DNA from 4 places in the Bacillus sp. D386 genome. Region 4 is predicted to be linked to each of the others. Evidence: riboswitches for the same ligand, from Rfam matches in the RefSeq annotation. Region 4 holds a riboswitch; each other region holds the start of a gene.
The links. Region 4 has a riboswitch for S-adenosylmethionine ahead of FHY45_RS14420 (O-acetylhomoserine aminocarboxypropyltransferase/cysteine synthase family protein). Riboswitches for the same ligand answer to the same signal wherever they lie in the genome.
Positions count from the first base shown of each region.

Region 1: linked by a shared signal. The riboswitch ahead of FHY45_RS04725 (methionine ABC transporter ATP-binding protein) and the one ahead of FHY45_RS14420 (O-acetylhomoserine aminocarboxypropyltransferase/cysteine synthase family protein) in region 4 are both predicted to bind S-adenosylmethionine.
Region 2: linked by a shared signal. The riboswitch ahead of FHY45_RS10280 (bifunctional homocysteine S-methyltransferase/methylenetetrahydrofolate reductase) and the one ahead of FHY45_RS14420 (O-acetylhomoserine aminocarboxypropyltransferase/cysteine synthase family protein) in region 4 are both predicted to bind S-adenosylmethionine.
Region 3: linked by a shared signal. The riboswitch ahead of FHY45_RS15740 (methionine biosynthesis PLP-dependent protein) and the one ahead of FHY45_RS14420 (O-acetylhomoserine aminocarboxypropyltransferase/cysteine synthase family protein) in region 4 are both predicted to bind S-adenosylmethionine.

Region 1 covers NZ_VEMV01000001.1:967,539-970,667, forward strand. The annotation lists gene FHY45_RS04720 (methionine ABC transporter permease) at 1-328, opposite strand, end outside; gene FHY45_RS04725 (methionine ABC transporter ATP-binding protein) at 318-1,331, opposite strand; SAM riboswitch class I at 1,413-1,519, opposite strand; gene FHY45_RS04730 (pyridoxal phosphate-dependent aminotransferase) at 2,015-3,129, shown strand, end outside.
Region 2 covers NZ_VEMV01000003.1:280,890-284,018, forward strand. The annotation lists gene FHY45_RS20530 (hypothetical protein) at 357-515, shown strand; gene FHY45_RS10275 (class I SAM-dependent methyltransferase) at 724-1,320, opposite strand; SAM riboswitch class I at 1,445-1,546, shown strand; gene FHY45_RS10280 (bifunctional homocysteine S-methyltransferase/methylenetetrahydrofolate reductase) at 1,641-3,129, shown strand, end outside.
Region 3 covers NZ_VEMV01000005.1:163,430-166,558, forward strand. The annotation lists gene FHY45_RS15735 (ABC transporter ATP-binding protein) at 1-678, opposite strand, end outside; gene FHY45_RS15740 (methionine biosynthesis PLP-dependent protein) at 821-1,921, opposite strand; SAM riboswitch class I at 2,105-2,209, opposite strand; gene FHY45_RS15745 (M42 family metallopeptidase) at 2,343-3,129, shown strand, end outside.
Region 4 covers NZ_VEMV01000004.1:510,032-513,160, reverse strand. The annotation lists gene FHY45_RS14420 (O-acetylhomoserine aminocarboxypropyltransferase/cysteine synthase family protein) at 1-1,211, opposite strand, end outside; SAM riboswitch class I at 1,298-1,402, opposite strand; gene FHY45_RS14415 (thioredoxin family protein) at 1,680-1,961, opposite strand; gene FHY45_RS14410 (toprim domain-containing protein) at 1,936-2,331, opposite strand; gene gcvH (glycine cleavage system protein GcvH) at 2,502-2,885, opposite strand; gene FHY45_RS14400 (arsenate reductase family protein) at 2,958-3,129, opposite strand, start outside.

The DNA.
Region 1 (3,129 bases), on a different contig from region 4:
AAAACGGAATAGCTGCGACTGACAGCGATACGCTAGCAGCTGTTGGTCCAATCGTTGTCTTTACAACAAATTCGGTCAATGGCATAAGAGCAACCAATAAAATAATAAATGGTATTGATCGGACCAAATTGACGACAAATCCTAATATCCTCTGAACCGTTTTGTTTTCCCAAAATAAACCCTTTTCTGTCACATATAATAGAATTCCAACTGGTAAACCAATCACGATTGCGACAGCTAAAGAAATGGAAATCATGTAAATCGTCTGCAAAAATGCTGTGTTAATTTCAGGAATAAGCTCTATAAAGTGGTTGAAATCAAAGCCCATGTTGGAACACCTCCACTTCTGCCTCTCGACTTTCTATATAAGATATCGCTTTATTAATCTCTTCCTTCTGTCCGCGAAGCTCCATGATAAAAATACCTAAAGGCAATTCCTGAATATATTCAATTGAGCCATGAAGAAAATTGCCTTTTACATTAAATTGCTGAAGCGTATCCGATATGACTCCCTCACCGGCAACCGTTCCCCTAAACGTCACCTTGACAATCGGACCCTTGCAACTTTGGTAAATAGCGTCAGGTATATCGAACGAAACAACACTGTTAATGAATTCCTTCGTAAGATCGGCATGGGGTTTAGCAAAAATATCATACACCGAGCCTTCCTCAATGACCTTGCCATCCTGCATAATCGCCATTCGATTACAAATTTCCTTTACTACATTCATCTCATGTGTAATCAACACAATCGTAATATTGAGCTCCTTATTGATTTTTTTCAACAAATTCAATATTGATTTCGTTGTCGTCGGATCTAGTGCTGAGGTCGCCTCATCACAAAGGAGTACTGTCGGGTTATTCGCCAACGCCCTTGCAATCGCTACACGCTGCTTCTGTCCCCCACTTAGCTGCGAAGGATACACTTCACGCTTTTCAGCTAATCCGACCATTTTCAACAGTTCTTCTACTCGGTCTTGTATTTGAGTCTGCGGCACTTTTGCTGCCTTTAAAGAAAAAGCTATATTTTCAAAAACTGTTTTCTGGCTAATAAGATAAAAGTGCTGAAAAATCATCCCGATTTTTAAGCGTGCATGACGCAATTGCTTGCTTCTCAACTTAGCCAGATCAATTCCATCAACTGTGATATTTCCCGATGTTGGACGCTCCAACAAATTAATACAGCGTAGCAGCGAGCTTTTACCTGCTCCTGAGTACCCGACAATCCCGAATATCTCGCCTTTTTTAATTGTTAAGGAAACGTTGTCAACTCCATTTACTATACCGCTTTTAGTTTTGTAAATCTTATTAACATTCTGAATTTTTATCATATGCCAACCTCTATCTCTACACATTTTTTGAAACAAAAATGCCCCTCTCATCTGAAAGGGGCATCGAAATACATCTATCTCGACTTATCTTTCAGAATGTAATACATTCTGCAGGAATTGGCACCTTCCCTATTAAGGGGGTTGCCGGACGTCATAGGGCCTAGTCCCTCGGTCGCTCTCGATAAGCTATAGCTTTATTTGATTTGTTTATGATATTACAGACTTCAGAATAGTCTGTCAACAAAAACCTTTTTGACGTAAACTGTTGAACCGCTTTCATCATTGCAATTTCAATAAAATATTCCAATCCACATACATCGGATTAAAAAACTCCCCATTCTTCTTCGTAGGGCTGAACTGACGATAATGTAAAACTCTACATTTTCGCAAGCCGACTGAATAACACTTTCATCGCTCACTATTTTCATCTGCCAAACAAGCTCATTTAATGTATAGTCTCCACATTTCACATTTTCCGAAAAACAATCATTTCTGAAAAAGCTACCACACCCACTTCATCAAACGTTCCCCTATAATCTATGACTCAGCAAATCTAATAACCATTTACTACCGCTATATTCAAATTCTTTCAGCTCACTATAGACATTTCTAAATAAAGGTTATAGAATTTTATCTATTATTTAAATATTCAAAACTATATTCTCTTCGTAAAGGTGAATTATATGACATATTCAGAACGCTTAAAAAAACTGCCAGTCCAATTTTTTGCAACACTTGTCCTAAAAGTTAACAGCGCTATAGCTGAAGGCAGAGACATTATTAATCTCGGACAAGGAAATCCTGATCAACCTACTCCTGCGCATATCGTCAAAGCCCTGCAAGTGGCGGCTGAAGATGCACAAACTCATAAATATTCTCCATTTCGGGGTTTGGAAGAGTTGAAAGAAGCGGCAGCACAATTTTATCACAAGCAATATGGCGTCGAGGTTGACCCTAAAACTGAAGTTGCCATCCTTTTTGGAACGAAGGCCGGACTAGTTGAGCTACCAATGTGCTTGCTCAACGATGGAGAGCTAATGCTCTTGCCAGACCCAGGCTATCCCGACTATTTATCTGGAGCTGTATTAGCAAACGTAAACTATGAAACTTTTCCACTAACAAAAGATAATCAATTTTTGCCGGATTATGAAAGCATCCCTTTAGAACAAAGGACCCATGCAAAGCTAATGTATTTAAACTACCCAAATAATCCTACCGGAGCTACCGCAGATCATGCTTTTTTTGAAAAAACAGTATCATTTGCAAAAGAAAATAACATTACCGTACTTCATGATTTTGCCTATGGAGCTATTGGCTTTGATGGACAAAAACCTATCAGTTTTCTTGAAACGGAGGGTGCAAAAGAAGTCGGCATTGAAATGTACACACTCTCGAAAACTTACAATATGGCAGGCTGGCGTGTTGGCTTTGCTATCGGAAACCCAGCTATCATCGAAGCACTCAATCTCATTCAAGATCATCTTTACGTCAGCCTCTTCCCTGCTGTACAAAAAGCGGCAATCGCAGCCTTGACAGGGGAGCAATCCTGCGTAGAAGAGCTTATCGAACGCTATGAACGACGACGAAATTCCCTCATTGGCGCTTGCAATAAAATCGGCTGGAAAGTCGAAGCCCCAACTGGTTCATTCTTTGCTTGGCTTCCTGTCCCTGCCGGTTTCAAGAGCGAGAGCTTTGCTGATTATTTGCTTGAAAAAGCAGATGTAGCCGTTGCAGCAGGAAAAGGCTTTGGTGAATACGGAGAAGGCTACATTCGTGTCGGCTTATTAGTAGACGAAGA
Region 2 (3,129 bases), on a different contig from region 4:
TTTTGTGTTGAACTTCTTATGGCAGTAAAGGTTCAGGATAACGAAAAAGAGTTTTACATAAGAATAAGGAATTGATAAAAATCAATTTAATAGGAGAAAAACATGGGGCATTAGTTGAATAATTGCGACAATAAAAAAGCTGTCTTTCTTTAAGTCATCAGCAACAATACTTGTGAACAGAGAGCAAATAAAAGAGATCCATTAGCAAGGGATAGGAATTTTCAATCACCTAAAAAAGACAACCAGAGTCATTATGTTATCAATAACATATATGGTATAATTTTCATGCAACTACTTGGTGCGGGTGGTATGCACCTTCTTTTCCTTATATAAAGGAGGAGGGAGGTGATATACTTATGGATTTTCTAATAGCTCTGGCAAAAGATGTAGCAATGATCTTTTTCACGACCCTTGCTGCCGGCATCGCCACGCGATTCGCCAATCTTCAGCTAAAGGGCAAACGAAAAACCACCCCGCGCCGACCAAAGCATAAGGGTGGTTCCTCTAAGAACTAAACTATTTGCATACCACTCGCTAGTAGTTGTACCAGGGAGTATCCAGCTCTCTGGTTTTTTAATATATGTGTATATGTTTATAATATACCCTAAATAATAGAAATTCAATCAAAACTGATGGAGGAGCTTATGGTTTTTATAGGTTGAAAAGGGTCAGATAGAAAGAGTGTCTAAGCTTGAGTGGAATTTCTAATATTCATAAAAAGGGCTATTTGATGGCTGTGACATTTATAGATAAGCACGGTTTGAGTGGTTTCGTTTGAACCTTAATAGACTTAAAGCCTGTATTAGTTAGCACCTCTCTAATCTCTTCGGCAAAGGCATGAGCCTGTTCTTCGGTTGCTTCTTCCTGCCTTGGCTGCACGGTTATAGTCAGTTTTCCATTTTCTTTTAATAAAGAATGTATTTTTTGAATACAAGCCTCTTGATCTTCCCATAATGGATAGCTATTTACACTAAATATTTTATCGTACACCATTGGATTGGGAATCCCGAGAACAGTTCCATTAAACAAACGAAGCTGATTGCGGTTGAGTTGTTCTTGATTTCGTTTGCTCGCATTTTTCACCATTTCTTCTGATGGATCGACACCATCTATTTGGATGGTAGGGTACTTCTCAAAAAGCATGTGCATTCCTTCACCTGGGCCAAAACCAACTTCTAGCAGTGTGTCATTTGGGGTAATAGTCAATTGATCAAATGTCCATTCGTATAATTCCTCATTTTCATAGGCCATTATTTTACCTGCAATCTTTCCGAGGACACCAGTTGGATTTTTAAACTGATTCGTTATTATTTCCTTCATCTAACATCACTCCTACCCCATACATACCCAAAATACTAAATCGTTAACTCTTTTGGATTAATTATCAAAATAGATTGAAATAACTGAAAATTTATAGTAAATTAAGTAAATATATAATTTCATATTCTTATCTAGAGAGATGGAGGGACTGGCCCGTTGAAATCTCAGCAACCTGGATGGTAATCCAAGGTGCTAAATCCAGCAAGCAATGCTTGAGAGATGAGAGACCTTAGGAAAGAGGGCTTTCATGATGAAAGCTCTTTTCTATTAGTCTGTTTTCCTCATCAGAGACATTAACCAACTAATTAGGGGGAAAGACAGTGAAACTACTGGAAACGTTAAATGAAAAAATTCTAGTCGCAGATGGGGCGAGTGGAACACTTTTATATTCATTTGGAATTGATAGTTGCTTTGAAGAGCTTAATTTGACAAACCCCAATCAGATCAAAAAGATGCATAGAAGTTATATTGAAGCTGGTGCTGATGTGATTCAATCGAATACATTCGGCGCAAATTTCCATAAATTAAAGCGCTATGGCCTTGAAAGGGAAGTTTCTCAAATTAATAGAGCTGGAATTAAAATAGCGAAAGATGCGGCTGATCCAAGCACCTTCGTTATTGGGACGATTGGCGGCTTACGGAGTTTCCGGAAATCAGAATTAACATTAACTGAAATTAAGGGATATTTCGATGAACAGCTGACCGCTTTATTGGAAGAAAAGCCGGATGGCATTTTACTTGAAACCTATTATGATTTAGACGAATTATTAACGGTAATAGAGTCGGCTAGAAAAATGAGTGATCTTCCTCTTATCGCGAATATTTCTCTGCATGAAACAGGCCTTTTGCAAAATGGTATGCATGTCAGTGAGGCGTTTTCTCTTATGAAAAAAACAGGCGCTGATGTGGTAGGCATCAATTGTCGGATGGGTCCCTATCATATGATTCGCTCATACGAAGAAGTACCTTTATTGGAAGATACCTATTATGCGGCTTATCCAAACGCCAGCTTACCTGATTTATCAGATGGAAGATATGTCTATTCGACAGAAGCGGATTATTTCATTAATAGTTCAAGGCAGCTTGTGAAGCAGGGGGTCCGGCTGCTAGGTGGATGCTGTGGTACAACTCCTGCCCATATTCAGGCCATTCGTAAAGGAATCGAAGATCTTCATCCTGTAAAGGTGAAAGATTTTGTAGCCAAGCCGAAGCATCAGCCTATATCATATGAAATCATTCAATATAAACGAAAAGGTCCAGATACAATTTCAGGTAAGGCAAAAAAACAAACGACGGTTATCGTGGAGTTGGACCCGCCAAAGACGTTCGGCCTGGAGGATTTTTTAATAGGAAGTCGCTACCTATTAGATTCGGGTGCCGATGCGATTACACTTGCGGATAATTCATTGGCGTCACCGAGAATATCCAATCTTGCGGTAGCGTCGATTTTACAATCAAAGTTAAATACGGTGCCTCTTGTTCACTTAACTTGTCGAGATCATAATCTGATTGGCTTGCAATCTCATTTAATGGGCATGCATTCCCTTGGATTATCAGAGGTGTTGGTGGTGACTGGGGATCCTTCAAAAATTGGTGATTTTCCGGGCGCGACTTCTGTATATGATCTTTCTTCAATGGACCTGATTTCATTGGTTAAGCAATTGAATGAGGGGCGCTCCTATTCAGGAAAATCGCTGGGTAGCCGGGCGAATTTCGATATCGCAGCTGCCTTTAATCCAAATGTAAAGTACATAGATAAAGCCGTACAGCGAATGGAAAAGAAAATTCAGGCTGGAGCTGATTATTTCT
Region 3 (3,129 bases), on a different contig from region 4:
CTGTAATTCTGCAAAGCTTCCATCTGCAACAATCCTGCCTTCATGCAGTAAAATAATTCGATTGCTAATTTTCTCGACGACATCCATGATATGTGAGGAATAAAAAATAGTTTTTCCCTCGCTTGCCAGCAGTCCAAGCAATTCTTTAATGACCATAACGCTATTCGCGTCGAGACCGCTTAAAGGTTCATCTAAAAATAAAATATCCGGATTATGAAGAAGGCTTGAAATTAATAGAACCTTTTGCTTCATCCCTTTTGAATAACTATTTATTCGTGAATCATACATTTCTTCAATATTTAATAGCCTCATTAGTTTAAAAGCCTTTTGGTCAGCCTGCTCATAAGATAAGCCATAAAGCTCACCTATAAAAGTCAAATATTCACGTGCAGTCAATACATCATATAAATCTGCCAATTCAGGCACATAGCCAATTCTATTTTTATAGGTAATCCTATCCTCAGAAAGCTCTTTATCAAAGACCTTCACTGAGCCTGTATAGTCTGTAAGGAGTCCGAGCAATATTTTAACTGTGGTAGTTTTCCCCGCCCCATTGGGACCTATATAGCCAATAATTTGTCCCTTGTTTACATCAAGATTAATTCCTCGAAGTACTTCTTTCGATCCATAATGCATTTGAAGATTGCTAATAGAAATCACCAGTTCAGCCATTTTCATTCTCCCCAAAGACCCATTTTGGTATAGTATATCAAAACGGGTCGTTAATTTGCATAATTTTCTAATTTATCCTTTTTAGGTATTACTTCTGGAATCCTTCATGATGCACCTAAATGCCTGTAAAGTTCAAATTTCTAATAACCTAAACCGATAATGATTCAAAAGCTTGAATAAGATCATCAATCAAATCATTCGCATGCTCTATCCCAACAGAATAGCGCAGCAAACAATTACAGACTCCATTTTGTGTACGCACTTCCTCAGGGATATCCGCATGTGTTTGTGTAGCAGGGTACGTCATTAAACTTTCTACTCCACCCAGACTTTCAGCAAAAGATATGATGCGAAGGCTTTTTAAAAATGGATTGATCCATTCCTCTGATTTCAGCCGGAACGATATCATCCCCCCTTTACCAGGATAAAGGACATCTGTCACTTCTTCTCTTTCTCTTAAAAATCGGCTGATTATCTTAGCATTTTCCTCATGCTGCCTCATCCTTAGGCTCAATGTTTTCATTCCCCTCATCACAAGCCAGGAGTCAAATGGCGGCAGTACAGCGCCTGTTGCATTTTGATATTCTTCTAGGCGCGCACCAACCTCTTTACTCTTTGAGACAATTAATCCAGCCAATACATCATTATGTCCTGCTAAATATTTGGTGGCACTGTGGACAACGATATCTGCTCCCTGCTCAATCGGTCTTTGCAAAATGGGTGTATAAAACGTATTATCCACAAGGAGCAGTAGATTGTTAGATTGGGTCAGTTGAGCAATTTCTTTAATATCCATTTCCTGCATAAGCGGATTTGTCGGTGTTTCTATAAAAAAGGCCTTCGTATTTTCCGTAATGGATTCAGCGAAATCTTCATATGTATGGCAATAGTTAAACTTGATGCCATACGTCTTCCATATTTGCTCAAATAACCGATATGTCCCTCCATACAGATCGGCAGAGACGGCTATTTCATCACCTGGAGAAAATAAACATAGCAATGAGTGAATGGCAGCCATACCTGAACTAAAGGCAAATCCCTGTTTACCACCCTCTAGCTCGGCAATTGCTTCCTCTAATAATTTTCTGGTTGGGTTTCCTGTTCTTATGTAATCAAACCCTGTTGATTCCCCTATTCCGTTATGGCGATAGGCTGTGGAAAAATAAACTGGCGGATTAACAGTACCTGTTTGTGTTTCACTTCGATTGCCTATTTGAGCTAAGAGTGTTTCGATTTTAACTGTTGTCATATGTATGACCCCTCTCTCTTTATTAATCCCCGAAATACAGTTACTCTGATTTACCTTCATCCGGCTCTAATTTGCCATCAAAGTTACGAATTACTTACATCCACTCATTTTCCCAGTGAATAAAACTATGCTTAAAAACGAAAAAAGTCTTCAAGAAGAAGACTTTTCATTAGAGTGAGTCCCTTCTTATCGGCCAGGAATGATTGTTCCTGCAGGAATTAGCACCTTTCCATATTGGCGGTTGCTGAGACTTCACAGGGCCTGTCCCTCCATCTCTCTTGATAAGATTTTTCAGAATATTTATTTAACTATAAATTTACAGTCCTACTGCTAAAAAAGCAAGTTATTTCTGCCTTTATTGTCCAACTTTTTAACAAAGGTATATAATAAATCTATACATAAAAAGGAGTGATTCGGAACCATGAAAGCCAATGGCCAGGAAATTTTCCAGTACATAAAAGACCTTGTATCCATTCCAAGTCCGAGCGGCTATACAACGGAAGTAATTGATCATGTAGCACAGTTTTTACAATCTCAAGGAATACCTGCAGTAAAAACAAATAAAGGTGCCCTATTGGCAACAATCAAGGGACAGGATGATTCAAAGCACCGTTTTCTAACAGCCCATGTAGATACATTAGGTGCTATGGTGAAAGAAATCAAACCAAGCGGGCGTTTAAAATTATCGATGATCGGCGGATTTCGTTGGAATTCTGTTGAAGGCGAATATTGTAAAATCCATACAGCTGAAGGTAAAACGTTTACAGGGACGATTCTTTTAAATCAAACTTCTGTCCATGTTTATCAGAAAATGGGAGATATTAAACGCGAGGATGCAACGATTGAAGTTCGAATTGATGCTGTGACAAAAAGCAAGACGGATACAGAAGGTCTAGGTATTTCTGTAGGTGATTTTGTTTCCTTCGAGCCCCGTGTTGAACTGACAGACAATGGATTTATTAAATCCCGTCATTTAGATGATAAAGCGAGTGTCGGCATACTGATGTATATCATTAAACAGTTAAAAGAAGAAGGCATCACTCTCCCCTATACGACCCACTTCTTAATTTCAAATAATGAAGAAATAGGCTATGGCGGAAACTCCAACATTCCTGCTGAAACTGTTGAATACCTGGCTGTAGATATGGGAGCAATTGGAGAAGGACAATCTACGGATGAATACAGTGTTTCCATTTGTGCAAAAGATT
Region 4 (3,129 bases):
AAATCCTCCTGTACACCTGATGCTTTTAATCCCTCTTCACTTAGTTGCTGATGAGTCGTGCTTGCCGGATGGATAATTAGGCTCTTTGCATCTCCCACATTGGCCACATGGGACCACAGTTCAACGGAATCAATCAGTTTTTTACCTGCCTCACGTCCACCCTTTATTCCAAAAACAACGACTGCTCCAGCACCTTTGGGTAAATATTTCTTCGTTTTTTCGTAATCAGGGTGATCTGAATCTCCTGGATACAAGACCCACGATACAGCCGGATGCTGTTTTAAATAGTCAACTATTAATCTCGTATTGGCTACATGCTCCTTCATCCTCACATGCAGAGTTTCCAATCCGAGAATAAATTGAAAGGCATTGTACGGGCTTAAGGAAGGACCTAAATCTCTCAACAGCTGAACTCTGGCCTTTACAATAAATGCTGCTGCACCAATTGCTTCACTGTAAATCAGATCATGATAGCTTGGATCGGGTTCAGTAAAGCCCGGAAATTTAGATGAATTCCAGTCAAACTTCCCTCCATCGACTATGACCCCGCCTAATGTGGTTCCATTTCCAAGCAGCCATTTCGTAGCTGAGTGTACGACGATATCCGCTCCAAACTCAATCGGACGGGATAAATAAGGAGTTGCAAATGTATTATCAATGATTAACGGAATTCCAGCTTCATGAGCAATTTCCGCCACCCGTTCAATATCAAGAACCTGCAGGCTTGGATTTCCAATCGTTTCTCCAAAAATAGCTTTGGTCTTTGATGTAATCGCTTCTCTAAAATTTTCAGTGTCACTTGGATCCACGAACCTTACGTTAATACCATACTTAGGGAGAGTATTGGCAAATAAATTGTAGGTTCCGCCGTATAGAGTGGACGCAGAAATAATTTCATCACCTGCTCCCGCAATATTTAGGATTGAGAGTGTTATAGCTGCAGCACCACTTGATACCGCTAAAGCTCCAATGCCACCTTCTAATTCTGCTATACGTTCTTCGAATACACTTGAAGTTGGATTATGGATTCTAGTATAAATATAGCCAGTTTCAGCTAATCCAAATAAATCCGCAGCATGATCTGTGTCTTTAAATAAATAAGCATTCGTCTGGTAAATCGGCACGCTTCTCGCTCCAGTTACCGAATCCTGCTGCAATCCTCCGTGTATACCTACTGTTTCAAACCGATACTTCTTTTCTTCATTTGCCATTCTACATCTCTCCATTTCATTTTAAATAGAGAAGTGAGTAAATGAAAAAAACCTCTTCACAAGAAGAGGCAGGCATTTTCCATCTCTCCTTATCTCCCGGATTTATATCCGCTGGAATTGGCACCGTGTATTATAAAAATACCGGTTGCCGGGCTTCAACGGGCCAGTCCCTCCACCTCTCTTGATAAGAACCAAATATTAAGTTGTTAAAACTATAGCATATGGAAAAATATGAGTCAACTGATTATTCAGAATTTTTAAATTAAATAACAAAGAGCTTCTTTTACTATAATAAATGCCTCCAGTTAGCCACTTAACAATCGTCTAATCGGTTGAGATTACAGGCTATTATATAGAATTCTACAAATCAATTAAAACTTCTGACATAGACAGCGTAAAATAGAAACAGCACCTTTAAAAGATTCTAGTTAAATATTCATCGACATATTTCCTGAGAAATAACTGCTCTTATTCTGTAATTCTCTTTAATTGATCAACAAGATAGGGAACTGAGTGGAAGGCATAGATTTTCTCGATTGGCTGGTTATCCTTGATTAAAATGAGGCATGGTACACTCTGAATTTGATATTCTTCTGCAAGTTCCTTAGCATAGTTAAGATTGACTTTTTCCAAAGAGGCATTTGGGAGGACTTCCTTTGCAATATCAAGCATTTTACCTGCTAATTGACATGTTCCGCAAAGAGGAGTAAAAGTATAGATCGCTTTATTTATCGTGGTTTGATTGTTCATTTTTCATTACATCCTTCATTTGTTTTAAAAATTCGGCTTTTACATCTATATTGGCTGCCAAAAGAACCGTTGCTAAATGATATCTTGGCGCATTAGCAACTTCACGGTATGTACGATCAATATATATGTGAGATGCATTTGGCATTTCTCGTCTTAACTGTTTTCTCAGCTTTTCTCCGGATTCATCTGCATCAGCCAAAATATACACGTCTCTCTGTTCAAGTTCGTCTACTAATTCATCCAGTTTCGATAGACTGATGGTTCCATTTGTACATCTTATATCGACAGATTCGTTAAGTACAGATTGTATTTTTTGGCGGTCGGTAGAACCTTCCACAATAATTACTTTCTCACTTTGAGCATCCTGCATGATTGATCACCTTTTATTAGGAGAGTACGTTCTATGTGATTGGACAATTGCCTTCGTCTTTTTCATTATATGTATCTTACCCTAACATAGTGGAAAGTAACAATTGATCTAAAAACATAATAAAAAGGAAAGAAGCTGACGAATGACCCCAAACTTCTCCCCTCTATTGACTACTCTTCTTTAGTCGCTGTTTCGTATTGGCCAGCATCCATTAATTCATCATATTCGCTGATTTCGGATGGTTCAACAACTACCATCCATGCTTTTTCATATGGAGATTCATTAACATATTCTGGACTATCCGCTAATTCTTCATTTACTTCAACAACTGTCCCACTGATTGGCGCATACAATTCAGATACTGTCTTAACTGATTCTACACTGCCAAACGGTTCATTACGGGTCAATTGATCACCTATTTCCGGTAGTTCCACAAATACGATGTCTCCCAATTCTTTTTGAGCAAAATCAGTTATTCCAATTCGAATCTTACCATCCTCTTGTTTAACCCATTCATGCTCAGCTGTATAACGTAATCCCGCTGGAATGCTCATGATTTAATCCCCCCAAAATGTATGTATGGTTCCTATTTATCATGACATCAAACTGGTTATTTGACAATTGTTTCATGCCCAGATTTTCTGGTAATTTACCTCTTTGAATCCTACTGTTACTTTTTCTCCATCAAATGCGATTGGGCGCTTGATTAGCATCCCGTCTGATGCAAGCAAGGTAAGAATTTCATCTTCAGACATATCCTTCACTTTATCTTTTAACCCAAGTTCTCTGTATTTCATC